DNA from 4 places in the Pseudomonas sp. p50(2008) genome. Region 1 is predicted to be linked to each of the others. Evidence: predicted binding sites of a transcription regulator. Region 1 holds the regulator's gene; each other region holds the start of a gene.

Region 1 (2,202 bases):
CTTTTCGATTTTTTCTTTTAACGCCTGGGCCGTGAAGGGCTTGACCACATAGCCGTTTACACCGGCCTGGGCTGCTTCGATGATCTGCTCGCGCTTGGCTTCAGCGGTAACCATCAGCACCGGAAGATGCTTGAGCCTTTCATCGGCGCGCACGTGGCGCAGCAGATCGATACCGGTCATGCCCGGCATGTTCCAGTCCGTTACCAGAAAGTCGATGCTGCCGCTGTTGAGGACCGGAATGGCAGTGGTGCCATCGTCAGCCTCGACCGTGTTGGTGAACCCAAGGTCACGCAACAGGTTTTTTATGATCCGCCGCATCGTTGAGAAGTCATCAACGATGAGGATTTTCATGTTCTTGTCCAATTCGACCTCCAAGCAGTCTTAAACGCGTCCAGCACCTGGACACGCCATTTCATTCAATCCGGCAAAGCATTCGATGACTGTCTGGAGCACAGCAGATCGAGACCGGTGCGTACAGAACCCACCAGCCTCGTTCGCAGTGTCCCCACACTGCCTTCAGCGCGCTCGCCACTCCCCCAAACGCCCCCGCAAACGGGCCGCGCACTGGCTGTGTAACTGGCTGACCCGCGATTCGCTAACCCCCAGGACCTCACCGATTTCCTTGAGGTTGAGCTCTTCGTCGTAGTACAGCGCCAACACCAGTCGCTCACGCTCCGGCAAATTGGCAATCGCGTCCGCCAGCGCTGCCTGGAAGCGTTCATCTTCCAGATCGCGCGACGGTTCGAGATGAGCACTGGCGCCATCCTCGTGCAGCCCTTCGTGTTCGCCGTCTTGCAACAGATCGTCGAAACTGAATAACCGGCTGCCCAGGGTGTCGTTCAAAATCCCGTAATAATCGTCGAGACTCAATTGGAGTTCGGCCGCAACTTCGTGATCTTTAGCGTCGCGACCGGTTTTAGCTTCAATCGAGCGAATGGCGTCGCTGACCATTCGGGTATTTCGGTGGACCGAACGTGGCGCCCAGTCCCCTTTGCGTACTTCATCGAGCATCGCGCCGCGGATTCGTATGCCCGCGTACGTCTCGAAACTCGCGCCTTTGCTGGCGTCGTATTTGGTCGACACTTCAAGCAGGCCGATCATGCCGGCCTGGATCAGGTCTTCGACCTGGACACTGGCCGGCAGACGCGCCAGCAAGTGGTAGGCAATCCGTTTTACCAGTGGCGCGTAACGCTCGATCAGCTCGTACTGCGCATCACGGGCCGATTTTTTATAGAGGTTATAGCCACTGGCGGTCATAGCACGGGTCCTGCAGTTTGTTGCACGAGGCGCTCCACGAAGAACTCCAGATGCCCACGCGGGTTGGCAGGCAATGGCCAGGTGTCGACCTTTTGCGCGATGGCCTTGAAGGCCAGCGAACACTTGGAGCGCGGGAATGCTTCATACACGGCGCGCTGCTTCTGCACGGCCTTGCGCACGCTTTCGTCGTACGGCACCGCACCGACGTATTGTAAGGCGACGTCGAGGAAGCGATCCGTGACCTTGGTCAACTTGGCGAACAGGTTGCGACCTTCTTGCGGGCTCTGGGCCATGTTGGCCAGGACACGGAAACGGTTCATGCCGTAATCACGGTTGAGCAGTTTGATCAGGGCGTAGGCGTCGGTGATCGAGGTCGGCTCATCGCAGACCACCAGGAGGACTTCCTGAGCGGCGCGGACGAAACTGACAACCGAATCGCCGATGCCCGCCGCCGTGTCGATCACGAGCACGTCGAGGTTGTCGCCGATATCGCTGAAGGCCTGGATCAGGCCGGCGTGTTGCGCCGGGGTCAGATGAACCATGCTCTGTGTGCCGGACGCGGCCGGAACGATACGAATCCCGCCCGGGCCTTGCAACAGAACGTCGCGTAGCTCGCAGCGGCCTTCGATCACGTCGGCCAGGGTACGTTTGGGTGTCAGTCCGAGTAGAACGTCGACGTTAGCCAGTCCGAGGTCGGCGTCCAGAAGCATGACGCGCCGGCCGAGCTCTGCTAGAGCCAGGGACAAGTTCACTGACACGTTAGTTTTCCCGACGCCACCTTTGCCGCCGGTCACCGCGATAACCTGTACGGGATGCATGCTGCCCATGTTATTTCTTTACCTTGTCTTGCATAGACGGAGGCCACATTACTGGCTGCGCGTTCACAAACGGAACAATGCATGGCAGACCATCGATGTAGGTACAAAAACTATTCATTAATACCTC
Region 2 (2,202 bases), on a different contig from region 1:
TCTGGATGGTCAGGCGCTTGGTCAGATCGCCTTCACCGTCGGCAATGTCTTCCATGGCGCGGGTCATGACATGCAGCGGCTGGATCAGGATGCGGATCAGCATGCCCAGCAAGGCAATGATGATTGCCACGGCAATAAGGGTCGCGACGACGGCCGAGGTGCGAAATTCGCTAAGCATCGAGAAGGCTTTTTCTTTATCCACCGATAAACCGATGTACCAGTTCACCGAAGGCAGGCCTTTGACGGGGGTGAAGTTGACGATGCGGGTCTTGCCATCCACTTCCACTTCGCTGAAATCGCTGCTGATACGCGGCGTGTTGCGTGGATAGGCCTCGCTCAACGTTTTCATCACCAGCGATTTGTCCGGGTGCACCAGGATCTTGCCGTCGGCGCTGACCAGGAATGCGTAGCCCATGCCATCGAAATCCCGAGCGCTGAGGGTGTCGATCAAGGTTTGCAGGCTCAGGTCGCCCCCGACCACGCCGATGCTCTGACCGGCCTTCTTCGAGGCGCTGGCGATGGAAATGATGGTTTGGCCCGTGGCCGCATCGACGTAAGGTTCGGTCAGCGTCGCAGTGTTGCTGCTTTCGGCGCCTTTGTACCAAGGGCGCACGCGCGGATCGAAGCCAGCAGGCATTTTCGCGTCCGGGCGAATGGTGAAGCTGCCGGTGGCATCGCCAAGGTAGGACGCCATGAAGGTCGATGTCAGGGCTTTCTGCTCGAGCAGGCTGTCAACCGTGGACCGCTCGGGGTTGAGGGCGATGTTCTGGGCAAGGTTGTCGATCAACAGGATGCGGCCGGTCAACCAGGTCTGAATGTTGCTGGCGGTAACATCGCCCATTTCAGTGAGGTAGTTGTCCAGGTCTTCGCGGATGGCGGTACGCTGCAAGTAGTCGTTGTACAGCGTGAACGAGGCGAAGGCGGCGATGACAATGAGCGCGGCGGCAAGCAGTATCTTATGGCTGAAACGCAGATTTTTGTTCATGGCTTGGGGTTCCGCTAAGGTCTTAATGTCAAGGGCGTGCTTTTATAAAGGAACGCGAAAGGGGTGGTGGTAAACACAAGCGGATAGTTCCGTCCTCTCCTTAGGGAATTACCGACGCTATTAGTCTTTTATATCGGCCGTGAAGGATCAAAGATTAACCATGGGTGACAAAATGCCTGACTCCTTGCAACTCGTTATCGGTGCCGATCTCGCGGGGCAGCCGATCGCCCAAGCGATGCGTCTCGCAAACCGCCATGGCCTGGTCGCCGGCGCTACCGGGACCGGCAAAACCGTCACCTTGCAACGCCTGGCCGAAGCCTTCAGCGATGCCGGCGTGGCGGTGTTCGCGGCGGATATCAAAGGCGACCTGTGCGGGCTGGGCGCTGCCGCAAGCCCACAGGGCAAGATCGCCGAGCGGATCGCCGGGATGCCCTGGCTGAACTACACACCTCAGGCGTATCCGGTGACGTTGTGGGATATCCACGGCCAGTCGGGTCACCCGTTGCGCACGACCTTGAGCGAGATGGGCCCGTTGCTGCTGGGTAGCCTTCTGGAACTGACTGACAGTCAGCAGTCGGCGCTGTATGCCGCGTTTAAGGTGGCCGACCGTGAAGGTCTGTTGTTGCTGGATCTCAAGGATCTGAAGGCGCTGCTCAATCATTTGCGCGACCACCCGGAGTCATTGGGCGATGACGCCGCACTGATGACCACCGGTTCCAGCCAGGCATTATTGCGGCGCCTGGCGACGCTCGAGCAGCAGGGGGCGGAAGCACTGTTTGGCGAGCCTGCCCTGCAACTCGAAGACATATTGCAGCCGGCCGTCGATGGTCGCGGGCGCATTCACCTGCTTGATGCCAGCCGTCTGGTGCACGAGGCCCCGAAGGTCTACGCGACGTTCCTGCTGTGGCTGCTGGCCGAGCTGTTCGAGCAACTGCCGGAACGCGGCGATGCGGAAAAACCGCTGCTGGCGCTGTTTTTCGACGAAGCACATTTGTTATTCGCTGGCACGCCCAAAGCCTTGCAGGACCGCCTGGAACAAGTGGTGCGGCTGATTCGCTCGAAAGGTGTCGGGGTGTATTTCGTCACCCAATCGCCGGGCGATCTGCCGGATGATGTGCTGGCACAGCTTGGCCTGCGCATCCAGCACGGGCTGCGCGCGTTTACCGCCAAGGAGCAGAAGTCCCTGAGGGCGGTGGCTGAGGGTTTCCGCCCGAACC
Region 3 (2,202 bases), on a different contig from region 1:
TGCGCGCCATCAGCCACACCAGCAACAGGCCGATCAACGCGGCGACAACACCCAGGCCAAGCTCCAGCAGTGTGCCGGTGGTGTTGCTGTCGTCGAGTTGTTTTTCCAAAGCTTCAGCCGGGCCGACCAGGACTTTTTCCGGTACTTGCAGCAGTACGCCCCAGGATTTTCCACCGGGAATCGGCTGGAACGGTGCCAGAACCTTCAATTGCTGGTTGCTGTGCAGGCTTTCGGTCTTGCTGCTGCCGGCCAGCCTGCGGATCAGCTCTGCGCCGCTGGTTGTATCCACCGTGTCCAGGCGCTGGCTGAGTTTGCTGGCGTCCGGGCTGTAACCGGCCAGCAAACCGACCGGGCTGATGATGCTGACGTTCGTCTGGCCGTCATAGAGCTTCTTGCTCGCGGCCTGACTGATCGCTTGCAGGCTGTTGAGGTTGATGTCCACCGACAGCGAGGCGATGACCTTGCCGTTGACCATCAGAGGGAAAACGATGCTGGTCATCAGCACGTTCTGGCCGTCGATCTTGTAGAAATACGGTTCGATCACGCAGGGATTGAGCGAGGTGCGCGGGCAGGTGAACCAGGCGTTGGCCGGCTCGCCGCTGGGGCCGGCACTGGTGTCGGCCATGTCGCTTTCCGGCAGCGCCATGGACGTGACCTTGCCCGGTGTCGGTTGCGACCAGTACAGGGCGAACCGGCCCTTGTCGTTGCTGCCCAATTCGGCCTGACCGGCGAAGAGTTCGTCCTTGCCGTCCAGTGCGTTGGCTTCGAACACCAGCGACAGACCGAGCAGCTCCGGGTTGGCCTGCAGCGCCGACTTGACCTGTCGGGTCAGGTCTTCACGCAAATCGAACGCGTCGAGGAAGCGTTTTTCGGCCTGGTCGCGCAGAAACAGCACCTGACGCGAAAAGCCGTGACCGTATTGATAGGCGTCCATGAACTGCTGGCGAATCTCCAGCGCCTGGTTTTCGCCCTGGGATTCGATCCGTGCCTGGGCGCTTTCGTTGAGCATCTCCATGCTCGAGGCTTTCACCAACGCGGAGCTGTGCTCCATGCGATACAGCGAAAGACCCACCAGCAGGGTCACGATGCCCGCCAGGCAAAGCCCGGCCAACAGGGTGATTTTCCATTGAATGGAAAGTTGTCTGAGTGACATGGAGACGTCCTTATTCGATAAATATCTGCGGCATTGCTCTATAACGGCAGTGATTTTGGATTCTTGATCCATTCAGATAAATAAGAAGCGACACCAAACCCTGTAGCAGCTGGCGAAGCCTGTGGTGAGGGGATTTATCGAAACGTCGCACCGCACCGTTCGGCTGCGCAGCAGTCGTAAAATCAGAACTCACGGTGTATCAGGAAGTCCATGCAAGCCGGATTTACGACTGCTTCGCAGCCGAACGCAGGCTTCGCCAGCTGCTACAAGAGACGTACACGTTTAGCCTGCTACAAAGGGCGGGCAGGCATTACAGCGACCAGGCCGGTCGTGTTGGCTTTGACAAGGTGGCATCGGTCCGGCACAGTGCGCGCCCTCTAATAAAACCCATTTCATGATCCGCTGGCGGCTCTTTGCAGACTGCCGGCTGAACTCATTGCGCTTGTCTTGAGGTAACGATGATTAATGCTGTAATTGCCGCGGTCGGCGTCATGCTGATACTCAGCCTGTCCCGCGTGCATGTCGTGATCGCACTGATCGTGGGTGCCCTGGTCGGTGGTTTGACCGGTGGCCTTGGCATCGACGCCACCCTGAAAGCCTTCAATAGCGGCCTCGGCGGCGGGGCGACGGTGGCGTTGTCCTATGCGTTGCTGGGGGCTTTTGCCGTGGCGATCGCCAAATCCGGCATGGCCCATGCGCTGGCTGACAAGGCCCTGGCGATGGTCGATCGCCAGCACGCCAGTGGGGGCGGCCGGGTCAAGTGGCTGCTGATCGGCTTGCTGTGGGTGGTGGCCATTGCCTCGCAGAACATTTTGCCGATACATATCGCCTTCATTCCCTTGCTGGTTCCGCCGCTTTTATACGTGCTGACCAAGCTGCAACTGGACCGGCGGCTGATCGCCTGTGTCATGACATTCGGCCTGATCACGCCGTACATGTTCCTGCCGGTGGGCTTCGGCAACATCTTTCTCAATGAAATCCTGCTGGCCAACGTCGCCCGCAGTGGTGTGGACATCAGCGGCATCAACGTTACCCATGCCATGGGTATT
Region 4 (2,202 bases), on a different contig from region 1:
CAGCAATCGACCTGAACCGGTCGCCATTGCCAGATCCATAATCGGAATGGTCGCCCCCCGAATACTCGCCACACCGCACACGACAGGATTGGACTTGGGCATCACGGTCAGCTTGGGGCATTGCAGCACCTCGCGAACCTTGAATACGTTGATCCCATAGAGCTGCGGACCGTCAAGACGGAACAACAACAGCTCCAGGCGATTCTGCCCTACCAGTTGCGTGCGCTGGTTTACTGAATCCATTACACCAGCCATGCCCAGACTCCTACTACCAACGCTTCAGTGTGTTGCGACGCACATTCATTGCTAAACGGCACGGCGCTTGCTTTTTAACTCGTATGAACACAGAACCGACATTTTTCCGACGCCTGACCTCAAACTTTCGCAAATCGCTTTGCGCGATGTCGGCCGTTTGCCTGTTCAACGCTGGCAGCCCTGCCCTTGCTGATGCGGTTACCTTGCCTGACATGCTTATCGGCGTCACCCAGGGCTTTCTTGAATTCACCGTAGAAGACTATTTGGCGACCAGTCAAACTGAAGGTCGTTATGAGATCCAGGTCAGCCAGCTCGATCCGCGTCTGCGCATGCCAATGTGCGACAAGGAATTGACAGCGAGCCTGGAGAGTCCGGCCAAGCCACTGGGGCGCGTTACGGTGAAGGTTCGCTGCGAGGGCGCCGCTCCCTGGACCGTGTTCGTACCCGCTCAAGTCCGGCTGTTCCGCGACGTCGTCACCACCACCCGACCGCTACGTCGCCTCGGTGTTGTCGAACCCGACGATGTGATCCTGCGCGAGCGTGATATCAGCTTGATCAGCCAGGGCTACCTCACTTCGCTGGATCAGGCGATCGGGCAAAAACTGACCCGACCAATGGTCGCCGATCAGCTGATCACTCTGGTGAACATCGAGCAGGCGGAAGTCATCACCAAGGGCGATCAGGTGGTGATTACCGCCCGTAGCGGCACACTCAGCGTGCGCATGCCGGGAGAAGCGCTGTCCAACGGTGGTTTGCGAGACCAGATACGCGTAAAAAACCTGAATTCCCAGCGGGTCATCAAGGCGCAAGTTATCGCGCCCGGCCAGGTGGAAGTCGCCATGTAGTACCTCGGGTATTGGTGTTTAGATGGCGCACCGCTCGACTGTTCCCTAAACTGTGACTCATCCAGGGCAAGTGCTGACGCGCGCAAGCTCATTGATAAATGAGTCTAAAGTTTTCCAGGGTTTGGCCGAAAACATGGCAAGCGTCCAAATACCCAGAGGTTTTTTGATCATGGTCATCGATTTCAGCCGTCTAAACAGCTCCTCGTCACTTACGGGCAGTACACGTACCAGCGCCAGCAAGGACACGGCAGAAGCCGCCAAGTCCGCGCCGCTGAATACCCCGGCCGCAGAGGCCACTACCGTCAAAAGCGGGGAATCGGTACACCTCAGCAATGAGGCTCAGCAGTTGCAAAAGGTCACTGACAAGCTGCGCGATCAGCCCGCTGTCGATAATGCCCGCGTGGCAGAGTTGAAAGCAGCGATTGCCGATGGCAGCTATAAAGTCGACAGCAACCGTGTAGCCAGCAAACTGCTCAACTTCGAAGCCCAGCGCTAGGCTCCGGTCTGCGCGAGGCTTTTGGACGCTTAAAACCCAAGGCCAGCCATGCACGATACTAATTTACTGCAACTGATCATCGACGACTTTGCTCCAGCGCAACAATTGCTCGAGTTATTGCAAACCGAGGCCATCGCGTTGCATGGTCGCGACATGCGACTGCTCGAAGACATTCTGGCGCAGAAGCAGGCATTGATCATTTTGCTTGAACAGCATGGCCGCAAGCGCAGTGCGATCCTCGCCAGCCTCAACCTGCCGATCAATCGCCAGGGTCTGGAGCAATTGGCCGCCCAATCGAGCATTGGCGATCAGTTGCTGGCTCAGAGTGATGTTCTCACCGATCTACTGGCCCAGTGCCAGAGCACCAACGTCAGCAATGGCCAGTCCATCATGATGCAACAGGCTGCCACGGCGACCCAGCTGAAAATCCTCCACGGCGGCGACACACCAGCGCTTTATGACGCCCGCGGATCGACCTCTGTACTCGCGAAGCGGGGGCCTCTCAGTCAGGCTTGAACCCGCCGATGAGCCCGCACTATCAAGACGAGAAACATGCTGGCAAAATGCTGGCTAGCCGCAGTCAAATTTTGTCTGGAGATTGATGAA

The links. The regulator FliA, encoded in region 1, starts transcription of late flagellar genes. The targets are predictions, from matches to a motif close to CTAAAGTTTNNNNNNNNNNNGCCGNTAA.
Region 2: the regulator FliA is predicted to act here: its motif matches at 1,116-1,143, upstream of H7698_RS19910 (methyl-accepting chemotaxis protein).
Region 3: the regulator FliA is predicted to act here: its motif matches at 1,288-1,315, upstream of H7698_RS19180 (methyl-accepting chemotaxis protein).
Region 4: the regulator FliA is predicted to act here: its motif matches at 1,205-1,232, upstream of flgM (flagellar biosynthesis anti-sigma factor FlgM).

What each region holds. Positions count from the first base shown of each region.
Region 1 is NZ_JACMYF010000001.1:888,791-890,992, forward strand. Features, by position in the region: gene H7698_RS03995 (chemotaxis response regulator CheY) at 1-351, opposite strand, end outside; gene fliA (RNA polymerase sigma factor FliA) at 517-1,257, opposite strand; gene fleN (flagellar synthesis regulator FleN) at 1,254-2,084, opposite strand; gene flhF (flagellar biosynthesis protein FlhF) at 2,201-2,202, opposite strand, start outside.
Region 2 is NZ_JACMYF010000007.1:35,711-37,912, reverse strand. Features, by position in the region: gene H7698_RS19910 (methyl-accepting chemotaxis protein) at 1-985, opposite strand, end outside; gene H7698_RS19905 (helicase HerA-like domain-containing protein) at 1,158-2,202, shown strand, end outside.
Region 3 is NZ_JACMYF010000006.1:402,240-404,441, reverse strand. Features, by position in the region: gene H7698_RS19180 (methyl-accepting chemotaxis protein) at 1-1,153, opposite strand, end outside; gene H7698_RS19175 (Na+/H+ antiporter family protein) at 1,615-2,202, shown strand, end outside.
Region 4 is NZ_JACMYF010000009.1:389,587-391,788, forward strand. Features, by position in the region: gene H7698_RS25330 (chemotaxis protein CheV) at 1-255, opposite strand, end outside; gene flgA (flagellar basal body P-ring formation chaperone FlgA) at 339-1,100, shown strand; gene flgM (flagellar biosynthesis anti-sigma factor FlgM) at 1,270-1,596, shown strand; gene H7698_RS25345 (flagella synthesis protein FlgN) at 1,645-2,112, shown strand.